DNA from 4 places in the Ruegeria sp. H6 genome. Region 1 is predicted to be linked to each of the others. Evidence: riboswitches for the same ligand, from Rfam matches in the RefSeq annotation. Region 1 holds a riboswitch; each other region holds the start of a gene.
The links. A riboswitch is a leader RNA that binds a small molecule or an ion and turns the genes downstream of it on or off. The one in region 1 is predicted to bind cobalamin.
Positions count from the first base shown of each region.

Region 1 (5,776 bases):
GTCATGCGTCATCGGGATCAGCGCCAATTGGTCTAGCGCCTCGCCCTGAACCAACAGCTTGCCGCGCCAAAGAATAAGGGAACGGGCATTGGGATCCTGTAGCGCTTGTTTCAGGCGATCGGCGTCACCTCGGATATGGGCGGCTCGATCCAGGCCAGAGCCGCCAAAGGTTACATGTTCTGCGCGTATCATTCTTCTTTTCCCCGGATCATCGGACCGAGGGCTGCCATGTCTTTTGGTTCAGCGCAACGGGAAACAGTCAGAAACACAAAGACGCGACTGCGGGGAATTTTGCAAACGGGCAGCAATTGCGCTCGTACCGCTTTTGAGCGAAAAGCAAATAGCTAATGCAGTCAGAAGAAGATCAAGTGAACACCCCGCGTTATTTTTCAACAGGTTCCGACACGCGTTCAACGGCCCGAATTCGGATTTTGGCAACTTCTGATCTGCACATGCACTTGACGTCATTCGACTATTACGGTGACCGAGACGACCCCAGAATAGGACTGACCCGCACCGCAACCCTGATCCGCCAAGCGCGTGAGAAGGCCGAAAGCGAAGATGCACTGGTTCTACTGTTTGACAATGGCGACGCCTTGCAAGGCGGACCGATGGGAGAATGGGCATCGGAAAACCTCGATCATCCTCACCCGCTGGTGGCGGCCTTTACGGCGCTGGGTTACGACGCGGTTGGACTGGGCAACCATGATTTCGGGTTTGGCCTGCCTTTTTTGGATGCTGTGGTGGGACAAGCCCCCTATCCGGTCCTGTGCAGCAACGCGCATTGTGTAACCGGCGCACAATCATGGTGCCGCCACGCGGTTCTGAAACGCCAGTTGGTCTGCCGTGGGGTTTCGGCTCCGATCCAGATCGGCGTCTTCTCTGTCTTGCCGCCACAGACCGAGTTATGGGAGGCCCATCTGATCGCAGGCAAGGTCCGAACAACGGATATCCTGACCTCTGCGCGGGACGAAGCCAGCGCCTTGCGTCAACAAGGTTGCGATTTGGTGATCGCGCTGGCCCATACGGGCCTTGGGCAAACTGAAGCTGAAAAGGGGCTGGAAAATGCCGCTGTTCCGCTGGCCGCCCTGCCCGACATTGATGTTGTCATTGCAGGCCACACGCATCTGACGCTACCCGGTCAAGCCCATGAAAATCTGGCGCACGTGGATCATGTCAAAGGATTGATCCACGGCACGCCAACCGTCATGCCCGGCTGGGCGGGGGCGTATCTGGGCGTTGTCGACCTGGAACTGCGGCGCGAGACTGCCGGTTGGAAGATCGTTGCGACGGAAACCTGCGCTCAGCCCATCGCGCCTGCGGCATCCGTGCCTGAAGATCCCGAAGTGACGGAGATTGTGGCCAAAGGTCATGCGGCGACGCGAGTGCTGATGGGCCGGCCTATTGCCCGCATCAAAGACCCGATACACAGCTATTTCTCATATTGTGCCGAAGACAGGGGAATGGCCCTTGTGGCCGCAGCGCAGGTGGCCGCATTGCGACCAATGGTAACCGGGCCGCTTGCGGACCTGCCGATTCTTTCTGCAACAGCGCCGTGCAAGTTCGGCGGGCGCGCCGGGCCGGATTACTATTCGGATGTCCCGGCCGGAGATATCTCTCTGCGTCATCTGGCGGATATGCATGTGTTTCCCAACACGCTCTGCGCTGTACTGGCAACAGGCGCGCAGATCAGGGATTGGCTGGACATGTCGGCCGGGATTTATAACCAGATCGTGCCGCATGTTACGTCCGATCTGATCGATCCTACACGCACCGGGCATAATTTCGATGCCATCTATGGCCTCACTTATGAAATCGACCTGTCGCAACCCGCCCGGTTCGACGCGCTTGGCCGCGTGATCAATCCTGATCACTCGCGCATACGCAACCTGACCTACAACGCCCGGCAAGTGACTGCAGATCAAAGGTTTCTTGTGGCGATGAACAACTATCGGGCCAATGGCGGTGGGCATTTCCCCATAGCGCAACAGGCGCAAACCCTGGACCTGCCAATGCTGAACATCCGGGACCAGCTGAGCGATTATATCACCGCCCACGCAAGCGACCTGCAACCCGATCAGTTGCGGCCACCGTTTTCATTTACCCCGCTCGGTGGTGAGCAGGCGATATTGCGCACAGGTCCCAAAGCCCGTCGGTTCCTGACCGAACTGGCTGAGTTTGCGCCCCAGGATCTGGGCCTCGACAAGGACGGATTCCTGCAGGTTCAGCTCAGCTTGTGACCGCTTGCCATTTCCGGGCCACGCGCCTATATCACTCTGCGAGAGGTTGGCGCGGGCGAGCGCCTCGCCAACCTGGTCAGGTCCGGAAGGAAGCAGCCACAACGAGCCCCGCTTGGGTCGATGTCCAACCTCTCACCTCGATTTCCCCACTGTTCAGGCGATCAAACGCGGCCAGATGGCTGAATTGCGCCGTGCGAATGCTCCGATATGGCCTAACGTCTGCAACCCATGCTCTTGCGGATCAATCAGATGCCGCCGCGCGCCGGGGCCAAACAGCTCCGCCAGGCGCCAAACGGCCTGCGGCGGAACCATCTCATCATCGGCAAAGGTGATCAGATCAACCGATCCGGCGGTATCGGACCACGTCACTTCCGGCAGTTCGCTCCCGATCTCGGGCACATAGTTCAGCGGGTTGGTGCACCATCTGCGCCATTGCCAATAGACCCGGGCAGGCAAATCCTGGCCAAAGCCCACCGCCCTTCCCGGCAGATACCCCAGCGCCCGTGTCAGAACCGGAACGTGGCCATACCAGAACAATGCGGCCAACGCGCGACAAGGCCAGGGGTGGTCGGACAGCGTCACCAATCCGGAACACACGCAAATCAACCGGTCGATCTGTGCAACATCCGGCTGGATCGGTCCCAGCATACCGCCAATTGAATGCCCGATCGTCCACTGCTGCGCCATTGGATACCGGCGGCGCATTTCGGCCCGCGCCGCAGGCATATCCACCAAGGCCCAATCAGACATCGTGACGGTGGCATCCCGCATTCGATCGGTCAGCGAATGCCCAAATCCGCTGTAATCATAGGTCAGGCAGGCGATCCCCCGGTCCCGCGCCAGCCATTGAGCGAAATGCTTATAATAGTCGCGCGGCACGCCGGTCGCACTGTTCAGAACCACTACAGTTTCGGGCTCGACCAGCGGACGATACAACCGCGCGGACAGGGTGGCTGATCCGGACGGAAACCAAAAGTCTTCGACCTCGACTTGGCGCTGGGTGTCCAGCATCTGATCCCCCGACGCAATCTGAACCAAACAGTTCACTTTCTTCAATCGGCACGGATTGAACCGCAGAGTCAAGAACCCCAGCAGATGACCTCGCGTCGACCCACGGCCCGGACTTGACTCGAGGCCCTGCAACCCGCTAGCGATGAGGCGATGGTTCCCGCACCCAATCCGGGTCGGGATGAAAAGGGAACACGGTACGGTTCTGCTCGGACATTCCGGCACAACCAAATCCGCGACTGCCCCCGCAACTGTAGGCGGAGAGCAATGCCGAAACACCACTGGCCGCAAGGCTGGGAAGGTCGGCAACGCAGCGACCCGCAAGTCAGGAGACCTGCCATCAGAGACTGTAACCGAAACTCGGGCGGGGCGCCTGGGCAGGGTCTGATCGCACCGCGCGATTTTCCCCGATCCAAATCCCCGCTCACTGCGCGGAGGGCGCGACGTGATCTGGAAGACAAAGACGCACCAATTCTCGGCAACAATCTGCCAACGGACCGGCAAAACATGTCCCGCACTGGCTCAGGTGGCCCGTGCTCTGGCCACTTCGATAACCGAGGCCGCCCCGGCCACCAGCTCTGATTTCGAAATCGAAGGCAGCAGCGAACTGAGGTTCTGCGCCCACGGCTGCACCGCTCGGTTCCGGGCGCGGGCCGATGAAATCAGAGTATTCTGTGGCACTGATCCGGTTATCGAAACATCAAAGCTGGACGATTACGCTGATCTGTTGTTTGGCACCGAAGCACGCGCCATCCCGGTAGATTTCCTGCCCAAACCCCCGCTTGCGATGCTCGAAGCACTGGCCCTGTCACAAGATGCGCCGATGACGGCCGAGTGCCGTCCGACAACCTGATTATTCAGCGACCAAAGCGCCCGCTGGAACGGTGGCCCACTGCATCTGTTCGTCGGTTTCCACGGCGCAAGGGCGCAGGGCGCGCAGCCTCTCCAGCGCGGCGTCAGGATGCTCACCGCATTCCACCATCAGGCGCAGAACGGCCATGCCGGACCGGCCGCAACCGCCTTTGCAATGGATCAGAACGCGCCCGCCGCCAGACAGGGCGTGGCGCGCCGCAGCGCTGGCCTCCGCCCAGCGCGCATTCACCTCGGCGCAGGGTGTGCCGTAGTCTTCGACCGGCAGATGAACCCATCGGCATGCCCGGCTGCGCACGTCAGCGCCAAAATCCCGGGCCCCGTCCAGAATCATCTCGACCTCGGTGGCCATCGACAGAATCAGACCCGGCTTCCATCCCGCTACTGCATCCAGATCACTCGGATAGTTGCCACCACGCCCCGGCATCGATGTCAGCGCAAGCGTTCCGCCGCCAACCTGAAGCGCGTGAATAACGATCTCAGACATTCTACGTTCCCCCCGAAACGTTGATCAGAAAATCTATGTGCCATTCTATAAGCGCCGGATACTAACCCCACAGCCAGACATTCCAAAACAAAAATCGTGGCAACCGCCTGTGGACGCGGACAGCGGCGGTCACTACGCTGTGGCGACGTCCCGAATCCGACCCGAGCAGACATGACCGAACAGACCAGCCCCGCCTATCAGGTTCTCGCCCGCAAATACCGCCCCGAGACCTTTGCCGACCTCGTTGGACAGGACGCGATGGTGCGCACGCTGAAAAACGCGTTCGAGGCCGATCGCATCGCGCAGGCTTTTGTCATGACCGGCATCCGGGGCACTGGCAAAACCACAACCGCCCGGATCATCGCCAAGGGGATGAACTGCATCGGGCCTGATGGCAATGGCGGACCCACAACCGAACCTTGCGGTGTTTGCGAACACTGCACCGCCATCATGGAAGGCCGCCATGTCGACGTGATGGAAATGGACGCCGCCAGCCGCACCGGTGTGAACGACATTCGCGAGATCATCGACAGCGTCCGCTATCGCGCCGCCAGCGCTCGCTACAAGATCTATATCATCGACGAGGTCCACATGCTATCGACCAGCGCGTTCAACGCGCTGCTCAAGACGCTTGAGGAACCGCCCGAACATGTGAAGTTCATCTTTGCCACGACCGAGATTCGCAAGGTTCCGGTCACCGTTCTGTCCCGCTGCCAGCGGTTCGACCTGCGCCGGATCGAACCCGAGGATATGATCGGCCTCTTGCGCAAGATCGCCGATGCGGAAGGCGCGCAGATCGCCGAGGATGCACTGGCGTTGATCACCCGCGCAGCCGAAGGTTCGGCCCGCGACGCGACATCATTGCTGGATCAGGCGATTTCGCATGGCGCCGGAGAAACCAGCGCGGATCAAGTGCGTGCAATGCTGGGTCTTGCAGATCGCGGCCGTGTTCTGGACCTGATGGACATGATCCTGCGCGGCGATGCGGCCGGTGCTCTGACCGAACTGAGCGCGCAATATGCCGAAGGGGCCGATCCGCTGGCCGTGCTGCGCGATCTGGCCGAGATCACCCATTGGGTCTCGGTCGTGAAAATCACACCGGACGCTGCCGAAGATCCAACTGTTTCCCCCGATGAACGCGCCCGTGGCCAGCAAATGGCCGAAGCGCTGC
Region 1 covers NZ_JBQFOA010000021.1:895-6,670, reverse strand. Annotated here, with positions in the region: gene nudC (NAD(+) diphosphatase) at 1-192, opposite strand, end outside; gene ACR0AG_RS21480 (bifunctional 2',3'-cyclic-nucleotide 2'-phosphodiesterase/3'-nucleotidase) at 348-2,240, shown strand; RNA gene ffs (signal recognition particle sRNA small type) at 2,280-2,378, shown strand; gene ACR0AG_RS21470 (alpha/beta hydrolase family protein) at 2,394-3,287, opposite strand; cobalamin riboswitch at 3,386-3,604, shown strand; gene ACR0AG_RS21465 (hypothetical protein) at 3,694-4,101, shown strand; gene ACR0AG_RS21460 (protein-tyrosine phosphatase family protein) at 4,102-4,605, opposite strand; gene ACR0AG_RS21455 (DNA polymerase III subunit gamma/tau) at 4,777-5,776, shown strand, end outside.

Region 2 (5,776 bases), on a different contig from region 1:
TCAGCGGGATTTATGATCTGGAGCCGATCAGCCTCACGCCGGTGAATGACCCGCTGCAACTGACCCCGGTTGAGGTGCACGACCTGTCGCCAAACCTGCATCTCCCCCGCCCCGGCCCCCGTTATCGCGTGACCGTGGCCGAACGTGACACACCCGAATTCATCCGCCAAAGCCGAGGCTATGCAGAATTGCTTCGCAAGGCCGGGCATTCGGTGAATTTCGATCTGCAGAAGGGGATGCAGCATTTCGACATTGTTATGCATGCGGGGACGTTTTTGGCGGGATCGAAATAGGCAATTGCATCTACTGCGGCGTCACGAATGTCCGCTATGAGCCCATAGCTACCAAAGTGCTGTTCCGCAGCCAACGTCGGCTCTGAATGCAGAGTTGAGTCGTGGCAAAGATTGGCGGTCCCAGATTTGAGGCCGCCGTTGGCAACTGTTGTTTACGCAGGATTGAACAACCGTTGAGTGAACAATTCGCTCTGTTTGGTATCGCGAAGAAGTTTTGCACCCGCCAGGACCGCCAAGTCAGCAATCGGTTCAACCACGACTACTAGCAGATAGGCCGTACCGAAACTTGCTACTGCGGACATGTTCTCGGCACCAAAGCCCTGACCGTAGAATGCCCAAAACGCCACCCACGCAATAACACCACCTTGATAAGCAAATGACAGCTTAAGGACTTCGCTGTAGCTGCAATCGACGTAGGCTTTCTGCTCTGGGATGATGCGCTTCGCCAATGCATCAATGACGAACAGCGGGAAAAGCAATGTGGTGACGTTGACAAAGAACATCGGCATGTCGCTCGGGGCGAACAAAGCACCCTGAATAAGCAGCCCGCCAGCCAAGCCGACCGCAGCCGGACCAGCTCCTAGTAGAAGGAGAATAGTTGTTCCAAGGATGAAGTGAACCTCCGAAATGCCAACTGCGAAATGCGGAAACAATTCGAAGAAGAGGAACACAGCAGCGACCGCAAGAACGCTGCGCAGTCCGAATGAAATGACTGAATGTGACTTAAGGTCGTGGGCAACGAGTTTCAGTGAGTAGCCGCCTGCGGCAGCCGCCGTGCCATAGGCGAGGACCATTTTCGCGCCATCAACGACGCCGGGTTCAATGTGCATATCAAGTCTCCTTGCCGTCCTTCCTGACGGCATCTGGTGCCGAAATCTCGGCGGTTGCGTTGGCGGCAGGTCTCCTGGCTCGCGGTTCAACGCGCCCCCGGACCTTCCCAACACATGTGTCAGTGGTGCAGTTTCGGGCTTGCTTGCCGCTTACAGTTGCAGGGGCAGCCGAGGTTTCTCACCCCGTTCCCTTTTCAGCCGGTCACAATGCGACCGACCACCGCTTTTCAAGCATAGACATCTAGTATGAGAACTGGTCAACCGAATACGACCTTGAATCCAATAAAGCAGACGTTTGCACACGCGCGGCGAATTCACACATTGTCCGCAAAGTTGACCTTCGGTCACTTTCCTCTTGAGGCCGGACAACAATTAAACCAACCGCGTTTGTCATTGGGATCGTGGAACTTCCTGCAGGGCAAAGAAAAACGGCGACCCAAGGGGTCGCCGCTATCTGTTTCACTTCAAACCTGGATCAATCCAGCGTCCGGGTGACCTCTTCGCGTTCGAAGATTTCGATCACGTCGGCGGGGCGGATGTCGTCGTAGTTTTCGAAGGCCATACCGCATTCCTGACCCGACTGAACCTCGGCCACTTCGTCCTTGAAGCGTTTGAGCGTTTTCAGTGTGCCTTCGTGGATCACCACGTTGTCGCGCAGCAGGCGGACGCCAGCGGAGCGACGAGCGACGCCTTCGGTAACCAGACAGCCAGCAACCTTGCCAACGCCGGTGACCTTGAAGACCTCTTTGATCTCGGCGTAACCGATGAACTTTTCGCGGATCTCTGCGCTCAGCAGGCCGGACGCGGCGGCTTTCACGTCGTCCACAAGGTCATAGATCACCGAGTAGTACCGGATCTCCACACCTTTCTGGTTCGCCGTGTTCCGCGCCGATGCGTTGGCACGGACGTTAAAGCCAAAGATCGGTGCACCAGAGGCTTCGGCGAGGCCGACATCCGTTTCGGTAATCGCACCAACGCCCGAGTGCAGCACGCGCACGCGCACCTCGTCGTTGCCGATCTTTTCCATCGCCTGGACGATGGCTTCGGCGGAACCCTGCACGTCTGCTTTCATCAGAATCGGCAACTCGGTGACGTTTTCGTCTTCCTTGGCCTTCTGCATCAGCTGCTCAAGGGTGGTCGCGGCACCGGCGGCGGCGCGTTTGTCCTTGGCGGCTTGCTCACGATAGGCAGCAATCTCACGGGCCTGCGCTTCGGTCTCGGTGACGTTCAGAACGTCGCCCGCTTCGGGCGTGCCGTTGAGACCCAGCACCTCGACCGGAACCGAGGGGCCAGCCTCTTTGACGCGGTCGCCCTTGTCATTGATCAGCGCACGGACCTTACCGTATTGCTCACCCACAACGAAGATATCGCCCTGACGCAGCGTGCCGTTCTGAACCAGAACGGTGGCCACAGGGCCGCGGCCCACATCCAGCTGCGCCTCGATCACGGCACCTTGGGCGGCGCGGTCGGGGTTGGCTTTCAGTTCAAGAATCTCGGCTTGCAACGCGATGGCTTCCAGCAGCTCGTCCAGACCCTGACCGGTGATGGCAGAGACTTCGACGTCCTGAACCTCACCCGACATCTTCTCGACGATCACTTCGTGCTGCAGCAGGTCGGTGCGCACCTTGTCCGGGTTAGCATCGGGCTTGTCGACCTTGTTGATCGCCACAATCATCGGCACGTCGGCGGCCTTGGCGTGGTTGATCGCCTCAATCGTCTGCGGCATCACCGCGTCATCGGCGGCCACAACCAGAACCACGATATCCGTGACCTGAGCCCCGCGCGAGCGCATCGACGTAAACGCCGCGTGGCCCGGAGTATCCAGGAAGGTCAGCGTGGTGCCACCATCGGTTTTGACCTGATAGGCGCCGATATGCTGAGTGATCCCTCCGGCCTCACCGGCCACAACGCGCGCGTCGCGGATGGCATCCAGCAGCGAGGTTTTGCCGTGGTCAACGTGACCCATGATGGTGATGACCGGCGGACGCGGTTTCAGATCGTCTTCGCTGTCTTCGACCTCTTTGATGACGTCTTCAACATCCGAATCGGAGACGCGGGTCACCTTGTGGCCGAATTCCTCGATGATCAGCTCGGCGGTGTCGGCGTCGATGGTCTGGTTTTGCGTGACCATCATGCCCATCTGCATCAGCGATTTTACAACGTCAGCCACACGCTCGGCCATACGGTTGGCCAGTTCCGAGACCATGATCGCCTCGGGCAGCTGAACGTCGCGGATCACCTTTTCCCGCTCGACCGTGCCGCCCATGGCCTTCTGACGCGCACGCTCTTGCTTGCGCTTCATCGCAGCCATTGAGCGTTGGCGGTTGCCTTCGCCACCGGTGGCCTGACCCAGTGTCAGTTTGCCGGAACGGCGATTATCATCCCGACCTTTACCACGGCCACGCTGCTCACGTTCGCGGTCCTGCTTGCGCGGGGCTGCTGCGGGGGCTGGTTTGTTGGCCGGACCGCGGGCAGGTTTGGCCTCTTCCGGGGCCGGAGCGGCAGCAGCACGTTTGGCAGCCTCTTCGGCTTCCTGGCGCTTACGCTCTTCTTCCTCGGCCTTGGCACGTGCTTTTTCTTCGGCTTCGCGCTGTTCGCGTTCCTTGGCTTCTTGTTCGGCACGGCGACGGGCGCGTTCTTCTTCGCGGGCCTTCTCCTGTGCTTCGCGGGCTGCGGCCTCTTCGGCCTCGCGGGCCTTGGCAGCCTGCAGCGCTTTCATCCGGCGCGCCATTTCCGCATCGGAAATCCCGGCGGGACGACGCGAAGGATCGCCTGATGGCGTGGCACCGCCACCCGGTTTGGACGCGCCCGGCTTGGGGACCACCACGCGTTTGCGTTTGGTTTCCACCACGACATTCTTGGTGCGTCCGTGGCTGAAACTCTGTTTCACATTTCCGGGGCGTGCCCCGCCACGAAGACCCAATGTCTTTTTGCCGTCATTATCGCTCATAAAGCTTCTTACCCTTCCGAGCGGCCCCTGCCGCCGTCATCCTTTTCGCGCAAGCCACGCAGGCGCTGCGCTTCCTCTACAACACGTTTGGCGAGTCCGCCAGAGGCCAAGGCCGCATGAATCACGGTTTGGCGCCCAAAAGCCCCTCCTAACTCGTCTGCCGTCAGCCAGCCGATGTATTTTCCGAAGTGCGGCGTGCTGAGTTTCGACTTGCCGCGCCCCGATCCGTCCGAGGCCTGAATCAGTACCTGGGCCTCTTCCCGGTCCAGCCACGTCTTAACCTTTTCGTAACCCGCAACCGCATCACCGGATTTGCGCGCCAGACTGAGCAACTCGATGACCCGGCGGGCGACCTGCTTTTCGACCTCGTCTGTCAGATCCTTGGCCGCAGTCACCTGCGCCTTGAACCCGCGCGAGAACAGCTTTTTCTCCACGGCCTTGTCCAGCGCGGCGCGATCCGCCGCCACATAGACCCCGCGTCCCGGCAGTTTCGCCGCGACATCCGGGTAGACCTGACCATCCGGCCCCGTCACAAAGCGGATCAGCCCGTATTTGGGCTGAACCTCGCCCGTGGCGATGCACTTGCGTTCAGGCCCTTCCAACCGATCCTTATGGACGCCACCGCGACCCATGTCAGCCACCCGAGGCCTGAAATCAGGCCTCGACCTCCTCGTCTGTTGCTTCGCCGTCTTCTTCAGCCTGCTCCAGTTCAGCCGGATCAACCCAACCCAACATGATGCGCGCCGTCATGACCAGATCCTGCGCTTCTTCCAGCGTCACGCCGAAAGGTTCAAGCACACCGTCATCCTTGATGCGCTCGCCGTCGACCGTAGTCCAGCCACCGGCCAGTTCCCAGTCGGCACAGGTAGCGAAGTCTTCCAGTGTCTTCACATCATCCTTGGCCAGCGCCTCCACCATCTGGGGTGTCAGACCTTCGAAGTCAATAAGGCTGTCCTCGGCACCCAGCGCGCGCGCCGCGTCCAGAGCGGCCTTGGCTTGTGCTTCCAGGAATTCCCGCGCGCGGGTCTGCAACTCTTGTGCGGTGCCTTCGTCGACACCATCGATGACCAGCAGTTCTTCGATCTCGACATAGGCCACTTCTTCGAGATTGGTAAAACCTTCCGAGACCAGCAACTGAGCGAAGAATTCATCCAGATCCAGGCTTTCCATGAACAGCTGGGTGCGGGCTTCGAACTCTTTCTGACGGCGCGCCGATTCTTCGGCTTCGGTCATGATATCGATATCCAGGTCCGTCAGCTGGCTGGCCAGACGCACGTTCTGACCACGGCGACCAATGGCCAGGGACAATTGTTCCTCGGGGACCACAACTTCGATTTTACCGGCTTCTTCGTCCAGAACCACCTTCGACACCTCAGCGGGCTGCAGTGCGTTCACCAGGAATGTCGGCTGATCTTCGTTCCACGGGATGATGTCGATCTTTTCACCTTGCAGTTCGTTCACAACGGCCTGCACACGGCTGCCGCGCATACCAACGCAGGCGCCCACAGGATCGATCGAGCCGTCATACGAGATCACGGCAATCTTGGCACGCGAGCCAGGGTCACGGGCCACGGCCTTGACCTCGATAATGCCGTCGTAGATTTCCGGCACTTCCATCTTGAACAGTTCGGCCATGAATTCCGGCGCGGTGCGCGACAGGAAGATCTGGTGGCCACGCACCTCGCGGCGAACCTCTTTGATAT
Region 2 covers NZ_JBQFOA010000005.1:150,793-156,568, forward strand. Annotated here, with positions in the region: gene ACR0AG_RS11520 (alpha/beta hydrolase) at 1-293, shown strand, start outside; gene ACR0AG_RS11525 (energy-coupling factor ABC transporter permease) at 446-1,123, opposite strand; cobalamin riboswitch at 1,171-1,363, opposite strand; gene infB (translation initiation factor IF-2) at 1,599-4,073, opposite strand; gene ACR0AG_RS11535 (RNA-binding protein) at 4,082-4,705, opposite strand; gene nusA (transcription termination factor NusA) at 4,728-5,776, opposite strand, start outside.
Region 2: another riboswitch for cobalamin. It lies ahead of ACR0AG_RS11525 (energy-coupling factor ABC transporter permease); the one in region 1 lies ahead of ACR0AG_RS21465 (hypothetical protein).

Region 3 (5,776 bases), on a different contig from region 1:
CCCTCGATCCAGGTAACACCATTCTTTTTGAACAGAAACCCAATGCCCTTGGTCAAATCGCCGACAATTTTGTCCTTGCGATCCATCATTGCAGATACGTCGATGCTGGCCCCCTCGACCGCAATGCCATGGGAGGAGAGATGTGCAAGTTCGGCATATTTGGCCGAGGAGGTCAGCAACGCTTTGGAGGGGATGCACCCCACATTCAGACAGGTTCCACCCAGCGCGCCACGCCCTTCGATGCACGCAACGCTCAGGCCCAACTGAGCGGCACGAATGGCTGCCACATACCCACCCGGGCCACCGCCGATGACGATAAGATCATAAGTCATTTGCTTCTCTTTCAATAGATCGGGTGGCTGGCGCAAAAGGCGTGGAGTTTTGCGGTGGGTTTCGCGCGAAGGCCTGAGGCGCTGTTCTTGTTACAGGTTACATCTGCACGCTCTGTCCTCGTGGCGTATTTGTTTGTCAGCACGCAGCTCTGCGCATCGATCATTGCTTGCGAGACGATGCGCCCGGATGCGATGCGTTCTGCTTGCCGATCGCCATCGCGCGCAAGCGACACGACGATGACAGGATCAGCCTTCATGAGAGCTTTAGTGAACACTTCTTTCTTCTCACAGATTTTGTGACTACCAAGAGACTATGTTTCCTATAAGGGAAAAAGGATAACAAAAGCAACACAATTCTCGAAAATGTGAAGTTGTGCGCGCAAGGGGAATTAGGTAACCTGCAACAAAGAGTGGAGATTTTCATGTCAGACGAAGCCCTAAACGATATCTCCGGACCGATTGATCACGACGATGGGGCGGCTTTGGGTCGGTCCATCCGGGATGCACGCCACGCAAAAGGCTGGACTTTGGAGGAAGCCGGACGTGCTGCGGGAATCGGGCGATCGACTCTTTCGAAGATCGAAAACAACCAGACACGACCAAGTTTTGATATCGTTCGCCGGCTGACACAGGCGCTTGATCTAAGCACACCGCAACTTTTCTTGCAGTCAGGTCAAACAGGAATTTCAGGACGGCGTGACTACACACCTGCGGGCAAAGGCGAGATACGCGACACATCAACGTATATGCATGAGTTGCTTTGCCCCGAACTGACCAGCAAGCGCATGCTGCCCTACATCGCGACGATCAAGGCGCGCGATGTATCCGAATTTGATACCTGGATCCGGCATAGCGGTGAAGAATTCATGTATGTGATCAGCGGAGAGCTGATCTTTATTTCGGAACATTACCGACCCTTGCAGATGAAAGCCGGCGACTCGCTATACTATGACAGCGGAATGGGTCACGGATGCGTTTCAACCAGCGAGGAAGATGCCAAAGTTCTGTGGGTGTCGTTGGAATAGCCAAAGAATGGTCTCAGATTTGGCCAACGGGATTGGCTTCCTGAAAATCAGCGCGGAGCTCGGGAAAAAGTACCTGTTCGAATAGTATGCAGCTTGCCACAAATGCCCGTTTCTAGGCTGAATGATTTGTCCTGATGGAGCTGCAGCGGACAATCTCCATCTCCTGCATAACCCAAGAAAATCTCAAAGAAGATGCTCTGGGCTTACCGTTGCGCCCTGGCGGTTCTGAACAGCAGCAGGAACACGAAGGCCGAGCCGACGGATGTGGTGACAATGCCGACGGGCAGTTCTTGTGGCGACAGCAGAAGGCGGCTGAGGATATCCGATCCTGTCAGCAATCCGGCTCCGACCAGTGCCGCAGTGGGCAGCAAACGTCCGTGCAGGGGCCCAACGATGCCGCGGGCGATATGGGGGACCATCAGGCCGACAAAGCCGATAACGCCTGCCACGGATACAAAAACGGCTGTGGCAAGTGCTGCGGCGAAGAACATGCTGAACCTCAGCCCCTGAACCGGGACGCCAAGGGTCGAGGCCGTCAGGTCCCCGGTCAGCAGGGCATCCAGCCAGCGGTTGCGGTAGAGGGCGAAACTGAGGATCAGGATCAGGCCGGCGCAAACCAGCGGGAAGGTCTCCCACCGGGCCAGGCCAAGCCCGCCCAGCATCCAGAAGATCACGGAATGCGCGGCGCGGCTGTCGCCTGCAAAGATCAGGTAATTGGTGATGGCGGAAAACAGGAACGACACTGCAAGACCGGCCAGGATCAGTTTTTCAGGTGCGCTGGTGCGCAGAAAATGAACAAGCGCCAGAACAATGCCCGAGGCAATCAGACCGCCGCAAAACGCCGCCAGCGGCAGGGTCCAGAACCCCAGAATGTCGCCGGTCACCGTGATGACAAATACTGCGCCCGCCGCCGCCCCGGACGAGAGGCCAAAAAGAAAGGGATCGGCCAGATCGTTGCGTGTGGTGGTTTGCAAAACCACCCCGACAACGCCCAAACCCGCCCCGATCACGGCAGCAAACAAGGCGCGTGGCAGGCGCAGGTCAAATACGATGCGGTGCAAAGGGGACATGTCCCCGTCGGTCAGGCCCGTACCCAGAAACACCGCGTCCAACACGTCGCGGGCCGGAATGGCTGTGGTGCCGTAGGCGGTAGACACCAGCAAAAGGGCGGTCAGAACAACCGCCCCCAGCACAAAGACAAGGCCCATTCGGCCCATATCAGTTGAGGCCCGGATGCATGGCTTCAACCATTTTCGAGATTGCCTCGATATTTGCCGGGCCCGGTGTCAGCTCTTCGTAACGCAGGCCGATCCAGCGTTCGTTCTTGACCGCATCCGTTTGTGACATCACCGGGTGTTCCTGCAGGAACCTGAACGTATCCTCGGCCCCGTTTCCGGTCTGATAATCCAGCAGAACAAGGAATTCGGGGTTCGAGGCTGCAACCGCCTCCCACGAGGTGCGGCCCCAGCTTGTATCCATGTCATGGGTCACGTTCTGGCCGCCTGCCGCAGCGATCATCGCGTCGGGAATGGCGAACTTGCCCGCCGTAAAGGGCGCGTCTGCGGGACCGTCCAGCAGGAAGACGCGGGGTTTTGCCAGATCGGCTGTTTTGGTCTCGATGGCGGACAGCTGGTCTTTCCAGCCAGACACCAGCGCTTCGGCCTTATCCTCGACATGCATGACCTTGCCCAGACGCAGCACATCGTCAAACAGCAGGTCCATGCTGGCCTCGGGGCGGTCCTTGTCCAGATGCACACAGCTTTCCGTCAGGATCATCGTTTTGATACCGAAGGGCGCCAGCGTGTCGGGCGTGACGTCGCCACCGGGCTTCATGCCATAGTACCACCCGGCAAAGAACATGTCGGCCTCAACCGCAACAAGGTTTTCGACGGTCGGATATTTGGGTGCCAGCTCGGGGATGTCGCCGCGCAGGGTATCGAAATCGGCGCTGGTCTTGTACCAGCCCGTGATGCCAGTCAGGCCCACAATCTTGTCCTGAAGGCCCAACGCAAAGGCCATGTCGGTCATATTCATGTCGTGCACGACCAGACGCTCGGGCTGGGCTTCAAAGACCAGCGGTTCGCCGCAATTGTCGACGGTGACTTCGTGTGCGGCAGCACTGCCAGCGATGGCCGAGGCCAGCATCGCGGACCAGATTGGTTTCATATGGAAAACTCCTTGGATTCGTTGGGTTTGGATGTTCTTCGGATATCCAGCGCCGGGATCATCCGGCCTTCGTGGTGAAAGCACAGGTAGTCGACGTCAAAGGTCTCGCGCACCGTTTCGGGTGTCAGAACCTCGGCCACCGGACCAAAACTGGTCAGACGGCTGGATTTCATCAGGGCCACATGGGTGGCAAATTCAGGGATCATGACAAGGTCGTGGACGATCATCACAACGGTGATGCCCAGATCGGCCACCAAAGACAGCATGCGCCCTTTGGCGTCCGGGTCCAGATGGTTTGTCGGCTCGTCCAGAAACAGCAGAGATGGGTTCTGTGCCAGGGCCCGCGCGATATGCGCGCGCTGACGTTCGCCACCCGACAGGATGGAAATCTGTTTGTTGGCCAGGGTCTCAAGACCGGTCATCCTGAGAATTCTGGTCAGTTCGGCGGCGTGCTCCTCGGCCGATCGATCCGCCCAGATCGGGATCTGACCCAGCGCCACATAGTCACGCAACAGCAATCGACCATCGGGAAGTTCCTGCTGGCCCACAACCGCGATGACGCGGGCACGGTCCTTTGCAGACATGGATCTCAGGCTGCGCCCGTCGACGATGACATCGCCAAGTGCAAGGTCGGCGGCACCGCACAAAAGGTTCAAAAGCGTGGTTTTCCCGGCGCCGTTTGGCCCGGCGATGGCCAGAATCGCGCCTTCCTGCAGTTCGAATGACGCGCCCTGCAACAGAACATCCCCGTTCAGCGCGTAATATTCCAGGCCGCGCGCGATCAGAAAGGCAGGGTCGGTCTTTTGAGTGTCGGGATCAATGTCGTGTGGCATGAACCGCTCTGCTTGCTGCCAAGCGTGGGCGGAAGGTGCCGAAAATGTAAACACGTTCGATGCGTGCCATCAAAGCCTCCTTCCAGGACGCCCCGCCCCGGGTTGGTTGAACAGGTGATGGCAGGTCTCCTGACTTGCGGATCATTGCTTGGCCATCCTTCCCGGCCAATTGTGACCAGTGGTTGTTGGCGTCGCTCACCGCTTACAGTTGCGGGGGCAGTCACGGACTTGGAGGTGTTTTGGCCCACCGCACCGTGTTCCCTTTTCATCCCCAGAGTGCAAATCGGGGAACCATCACCGGTTGGAGTGCCTGACATAGCGGCATGGGTCAATAGAAATTTTATCAAGCAGCGTGGCAATCAATACGGCCTGGACTGTTGGTTGAATTTCGATGAAATGACGCAATTTCCGTCATTATGATGAAATATTTGGTTAATTCGTCAAGATTACCACTGCGATCCGAACAAATCGCACCCCATACTCAAAAGAAACAGAATTTGGAGGCATTGCATGAGCTGGAACATTTGCGTGGTTGGGGCTGGCAAGATCGGCCAGATGATCGCGACGCTGTTGAAAACATCCCCTCATTATTCGGTGACGGTGGCCGACAACGATCTGGCGGCGCTGTCGATTCTGAACGGCATGGGTGTGGCCACCCGTCAGATCAATGCGGGCGATGACGCTGCGTTGGAAAAAGGGTTGGCAGGGTTTGACGCCGTGATTTCCGCCGCGCCCTTCTTTTTAACACCAGCGATTGCCAAAGCGGCGCGCGCGGTTGGGGCCCATTACTTTGATCTGACCGAAGATGTCGCCGCAACAAATGCGGTCCGCGACTTGGCACAGGACAGCGCCACCGCGTTCATGCCGCAATGTGGGCTTGCGCCAGGGTTCGTGGGTATCGCGGGCGCGGCCCTGGCTGATGAGTTCGACGAGATCGACAGCTTGCACATGCGGGTCGGTGCGTTGCCGCTCTATCCGACCAATGCGCTGAAATACAACCTGACATGGTCGACCGATGGGTTGATCAATGAATATTGTAATCCCTGCGATGCCATTGTGAACGGCGAGCGGGTCAAAACCGCCCCGTTGGAGGATTATGAGCTGATCGGCCATGACGGTGTCGAATATGAATGCTTCAATACATCGGGCGGGTTGGGCACATTGCCGGAAACGCTGGATGGCAAGGCGCGGGATGTGTCCTATCGGTCGATCCGCTACCCGGGCCACCGCGATATCCTGCGTTTGTTGCTGAACGATCTGGGGCTGGAACGCCGCCGCGATCTGCTGAAGGAAATCTTCGAGAACGCCCTGCCGCGCACGGATCAGGACGTTGTTCTGGTCTATTGCACGGCGCGCGGCACCATCAACGGTGCGCTGCGCGAGAAATCCCTGATCAACAAATCCTTTGCCCGCACTATCG
Region 3 covers NZ_JBQFOA010000005.1:232,219-237,994, reverse strand. Annotated here, with positions in the region: gene lpdA (dihydrolipoyl dehydrogenase) at 1-332, opposite strand, end outside; gene ACR0AG_RS11995 (hypothetical protein) at 344-607, opposite strand; gene ACR0AG_RS11990 (helix-turn-helix domain-containing protein) at 755-1,357, shown strand; gene ACR0AG_RS11985 (FecCD family ABC transporter permease) at 1,561-2,574, opposite strand; gene ACR0AG_RS11980 (ABC transporter substrate-binding protein) at 2,576-3,523, opposite strand; gene ACR0AG_RS11975 (ABC transporter ATP-binding protein) at 3,520-4,356, opposite strand; cobalamin riboswitch at 4,459-4,667, opposite strand; gene ACR0AG_RS11970 (saccharopine dehydrogenase family protein) at 4,867-5,776, shown strand, end outside.
Region 3: another riboswitch for cobalamin. It lies ahead of ACR0AG_RS11975 (ABC transporter ATP-binding protein); the one in region 1 lies ahead of ACR0AG_RS21465 (hypothetical protein).

Region 4 (5,776 bases), on a different contig from region 1:
GGCGCGCACTTCTGGCAAGGTCATTCACCCTGTTATCCATGATCGAACATCCCGAAAGCCCTGCCGCCTGACATTTGGTGAGTTAGTCCAAAACTTGGGCAACAACAAGTGAGCCGAGAGAACATCCCTGTGTTGACCCCGTGGCTGTCCATTTGAACAGGGTGCAATTACACGAGCGATCCGGCATCTCAGCGGTTGGGGACGCTATCCTTGAACTTCAATGGCAGACGAGGTTCGGCCAATCGGACGCGCCTTGAAGCGTCTGCCGAAGTACGCACAGACCGGGTGTTCGGCCGATCAATCGCCGCCTCGGCATAGGCGCGCAGAACCAGATAGGCGCAGCGAGGCCCCCGGACGCCCTGCGCCAGGGCAGAGATTGTCGTGACAAGCAGATCGCGGGCTTTACGAAAAACTCCGGCTTTGGAGGGCGAAAAATACTCAAAATCAATGAAACGTATCTGAGCGCCGTCCCAACACATGTCACGAAAAGCCGGTCGCCCATGGGCCAGATTTTCAGCATGCAAACGCGCCAGCGCGCGCCCGGCCTCGCGGCAAGCGGTGGCCTTTTCAGACACGCTCAGCGTTCTGTCCTGATAGATTTTTGTCAGGCTGGGCCCGGCATCTTCCAGCGCGATGAAATCGTCACCTTCGGCCACCATCGCGGGCACAGGCACACCGCGCCGCCACAGAAATTCCCGCGCCGCGCGGTCGCGTGCAAACGCCTTTTCCGGGGCTCCTTTGACCAACCACAGGCCCGCCGAGAACCGCTCGACCCGTTTTATCCAGACCACAGACCCTTGCCGGGTCTGAACCCGCGAGACGCGTTGGTCGGTTGCATGCACCGTATTTTCAACCATGAGGCGTATTTCCAGTTCCACCTCGCTACAAAAGAAATCCTGATCAAATGCCATGCAAAGGATGTAGGTACGCACAGCCCAATTGACCAGACCCTTGGGATTTATTGGCAAATTCGCGCGATGTTCCTAGGTGCGCGCTGATTGGCAGGATTTTCACAGCTTCAAGCGCGTCAGAGGCTACAACCTTCGGCGCATCGATCCCGCAGACCAGATTTGGCGTTTTCTTGAACACCCAAGCACAACCTTTACAATATGGCTTCGCTAAATTCAGGTCTGATCAATCTTGCGGGTCATCGGTTCGCACGGGCCTCTGCATCTCGGTTATCAGATCGTCCCAATCTGATCGCTGCCGAAGGTCTCGCGCCTTCTCGCGGTGCCAATCACACGCCTGTGCGTGGAGCTTTCCCAGTTCGGGGTCAGCCATCATCTGCGCCTTGACCTGATGCATCGCAGGCATGTGTTTCAGGATCGAGCGGTCCTCGACATGGTTATGGTTCATCACGCGCCAGTAATCGATGCCCTGATCTTTGTGCACGTGATTGGTACGCCCCCTGTCCCGCTTGATCAGAAAACTGTCTGAACTGCGAACGGCATAATGATTGATACGGGCATAAGTATGTCGGAACCCCGACCACGCCCGCCATCTGACCTCGTGCGCCGGGTACAGGTTTCCACCCGCATCTCGCCAAAGCACGCCATCGTAAGGCGCATCCGGAAACGGTGCATGTTCGGGATCAATTCGGGGGCGATGCGCGCGGAGGCGATTGAATTTGCCATTGTTGCGGAATAGCGTCTTAAAGCCGTTGGCCCGTTCATGCGGAACGCGATCCTCGGGCGAGGCCCGCAGAAAAACCTCGGTCACCGGGCGATCCACGAATTCCTGCATTCCCGCCTGGCCAAACATGCGCCAACAGATCGAAATCGCATCAGCCTCGCCACTGGCCTCGACGAGGCTGCGGATGTCGCCCCCAGGCAGATGAAGGTTGATGTATTCGTCAACGTCCAGGCTCATGATCCAGTCAGAGGTCAAATAGCTGGGATGCTGGCGCGCCTGTGTGAAAGCCCGCCCTTGCGGCGTTTTCAACAGGCCATCATTGGGTTGGTGATGGGCCCAACCAAGTTCCTGAAGGCGGCGACCGATTGCATCGGTTCCGTCCTCGCAATCATTGGTGTAGATCAGGATATCGTCAAAACCGATCGCACGATGGTAAGCCACCCAGTCAATCATGAATGGCCCTTCGTTTTTCATTGTAGTTACAATGAGAAAGGTCTCATCCGTCATCTACCGGTCTCGTGCCTGCGTGCTGAAAGCTATCCCTTTGCTGTTTAGAGGACCGGTGCGCCCTTGTCCAACCGGTATGCGCCCCATTCGGGCGCATGGCTTTGGCCTTTTTTGCTACACAACCGCGCGATTTCCGGGAACAACTTCGTAACCCGGCTCTTCGGGTTCATCATCTGTCATTTCCGGTGGAAAACCGGGCGCGCGGATATCCAGACCTGTCGCTTCTTCCAGGCGTTTGATGATGTTGGGCGACAGCTCGCGTTCGCCAAACCGGGCGATGCCGTCCTCGAAAATCTTGATCATCAGCGGATTGATTTCAAGCGGCACGCCGGCACGGTCGGCCACGTCCTGAAACAGGCCAATGTCTTTCTTGACCAGATCCATCGTGAACGAGATATCGCGCGACCCGTTCAATATGACCTGACTTTCCGTCTCGTGCACAAAGGACGTACCTGACGAGATCCTGATGGCCTCATACGTCGTGTTCAGGTCCATCCCTGCGGCTTTGGCCGTCACCAGCGCTTCGGCACAGGTGATCAGGTTCGCGGTGGCCAGATAGTTGGTCATCACTTTCAGAACCGAGGCCGAGCCCAATTCGCCCGTATGCAGGATACGCCGCCCCATCTTGGTCAGAAATGGCAATATCCTTTCAAACGTTGCCCGATCACAGCCCGCAAAGATCGAGATATTGCCGGTGGCCGCGCGATGGCATCCGCCCGACACGGGGCAATCGACGGCTGCGCCGCCCCGTTCTATGACCATGGCACCCAGACGTTTGACCTCGGCCTCGTCAGTGGTCGACATCTCCATCCAGATCTTGCCCGGCCTGACCTCGACCAGCATCTCTTGCATGACCGCGTCCGAGGCGGCAGGTGATGGCAGGCAGGTGATGACAGCATCACAATCGCGCATCAGCTGCGCGGGGCTTTCAGCCGCTTTGGCACCTTTTTCGACAAATTCGGCGACCAATTCCGCGTTCAGATCGTGGACCGTCAGATCGATTCCGTTGCGCAGCAGAGATCCCGACAGCTTGCCGCCGACATTTCCCAATCCGATGAATCCTACTTTCATGTCACGCAACTCCCTATTCGCGCTTTTGGTCATGGCAGCATGTGCGGTGCAGGTATTCATGCCGCCTAGCGACGCTGTCAGGTCGCTTTTCACCCTACCGCTGCCCAAGGGGTCGTATCGCGCTTGACAAGTCGCCTGCGCGTGCCGCATGTCCCTTCTGTTGGTGTCTGTGAGAGCAGATGAAAAGGGAATGCGTCAGCGGGTTTTCCGTCAAACGCAGCCGCCCCCGCGACCGTGAACGGAGAGGGTGCCCAAAGCCACTGGCGCAAGCCGGGAAGGCGGGACATCCGACAGGGTTATACCCTGACATCCTCAAGCCGGGAGACCTGCCAACACCCGAAACTGAAACCGGACGGGGTGTTCCGGTGTTGGGTCCATGTCAATGCGTGGCCCGCATGAAACCCCGTCCCCCGAAACCTATTGGGGGGATGAGAGATGACCGACGTAACTCCGGTCGAATTGCTGGTTTGTACCACCTGTCGCCGTGGACTACCTGTCGAGGATGACGCCGAACGGCCCGGAACCCTACTGCACAAAGCGCTTGAGCAGGCGGACCTGCCACAAGGGATCACACTGAAAGCAGTGGAATGCCTGTCGAACTGTGATGAGGGCTGCTCGATCGTGCTGCGCGGCGGACCAGATCGCTGGACCTTTGTCTACGAGCACCTCAACGAATCCGACCATGTCGAAACCATCGTTGAAGGCGCGACCAAATACCTCGCCACCGAGGACGGTCTGGTCAAATGGCGCGAACGCCCCGAACATTTCCGCAAAAACTGTGCGGCCCGCATTCCCCCGATTGGAGCCCTGAAATGAGCAACTTGGAAAAACTCCCCGTTACTGTGATCACCGGCTTTCTGGGCTCGGGCAAGACCACACTGGTGCGCCACCTGATGCAGAACCCGCAGGGCAAGCGTCTGGCCGTAGTGGTCAACGAGTTCGGCGATGTGGGTGTAGATGGTGATATCCTGAAATCCTGCGCCATCCCGGATTGCCCGGCGGAAAACATCATGGAACTGGCCAATGGCTGCATCTGCTGCACCGTGGCCGATGATTTCATCCCCACGATTGAGGCACTGATGGCGCTGGAGCCGCGCCCTGATCACATCCTGATCGAAACCTCCGGCCTCGCGCTGCCCAAACCGCTGCTGAAAGCGTTCGACTGGCCGGATATCCGGTCAAAGATCACCGTGGATGGCGTGATCGCTCTGGCCGACGCCGAGGCTGTGGCCGCCGGTCGTTTTGCGCCGAATGTGGCGGCGGTGGACGCCCAGCGTCTGGCAGATGACTCGATTGACCACGAAACGCCCCTGTCCGAAGTGTTCGAGGATCAGATTTCCTGCGCCGATATCATCCTGCTGACCAAGCCCGATCTGGCCGGTCCCGAAGGTGTTGCCAAGGCACGAGAGGTCATCGCCGCCGAGGCTCCGCGCCCCCTGCCCGTGGTCGAGGTTGCCGAAGGCGCGGTTGACGTGCGCGTCGTGCTGGGGCTTGAGGCTGCCGCCGAAGACGACATGGACGCGCGTCCCAGCCACCACGATGGTCATGATGATCACGAACACGACGATTTCGAAAGCATCATCGTCGAGTTGCCGGAACAGACCGATCCTGCCGCGCTGGTGGCCAAAATCGAACGTCTGGCCAATGAGCTGAACATCCTGCGCGTCAAGGGGTACGCCGCTGTTCAGGGCAAGCCGATGCGCCTACTGGTGCAGGCCGTGGGTGCCCGCGTGCGCCATCAATACGACCGACCATGGGAGCCCGGCGAAGATCGCCGCTCGCGCCTGGTCGTCATCGCCGAACATGACGACATCAAAGAGGCTGAAATCCGCGATTTCCTTGCAGGCGTGACCGAGCCCGCCGAGTAAGTCATGCACGTTGTCTTCCGCGAAAGCCATGGGTTAGAGGAAACCGAGACCCCCACCGATCTGGGCCAAAGCCCGGCGGATCTGGTGGTGCTGTCCTTTTCCGACAGCGACCTTGGCGCTTTCGCGGCGGGCTGGCATCGTGGCGGCGGGGCCGAAGGGCGGATGCCGACCCTGCGGCTGGCCAATCTGACGGCGCTGAAACATCCTTTGTCTGTCGACACTTATGTCGAACAGACGCTGGAGGGGGCCAAGGGCATCCTGATCCGCCTGATCGGCGGGGTGCCGTACTGGTCCTACGGGTTGCAGCAGGTTCTGGCGCTGGCACAGGCCAAGGGAATCGCGCTGGCCGTCCTGCCCGCCGACGGGCGTGAAGATACGCGGCTGGACGACTATTCCACCCTACCCGTCTCGACCCTGCGGCGGCTGGCGCATTTGTGTGACACGGGTGGAGAGGTCGCGGCACAGGCCGCTCTGGCGCAGATGGCGCTGGCGGCGGGGCTCTATGCCGGGCCGGTGATGGGGGCCAAGACGATCCCGGAATGCGGCGCGTGGTGCCCCGACCGGGGCGTGATTCCGGCGGATGCCGCCTTTGCAGGCGCTGCGCACCGTATCCTCGTGACCTTCTACCGGGCCTATCTGACTTCTGCCGACACCGCGCCCGTTGCGGCGCTGATCCGCAGGTTGCGGGAACGCGGCTT
Region 4 covers NZ_JBQFOA010000001.1:945,074-950,849, reverse strand. Annotated here, with positions in the region: gene dusA (tRNA dihydrouridine(20/20a) synthase DusA) at 1-40, opposite strand, end outside; gene ACR0AG_RS04560 (hypothetical protein) at 189-932, opposite strand; gene ACR0AG_RS04555 (glycosyltransferase family 2 protein) at 1,135-2,106, opposite strand; gene ACR0AG_RS04550 (NAD(P)-dependent oxidoreductase) at 2,254-3,243, opposite strand; cobalamin riboswitch at 3,355-3,558, shown strand; gene ACR0AG_RS04545 (DUF1636 family protein) at 3,646-4,026, shown strand; gene cobW (cobalamin biosynthesis protein CobW) at 4,023-5,078, shown strand; gene cobN (cobaltochelatase subunit CobN) at 5,082-5,776, shown strand, end outside.
Region 4: another riboswitch for cobalamin. It lies ahead of ACR0AG_RS04545 (DUF1636 family protein); the one in region 1 lies ahead of ACR0AG_RS21465 (hypothetical protein).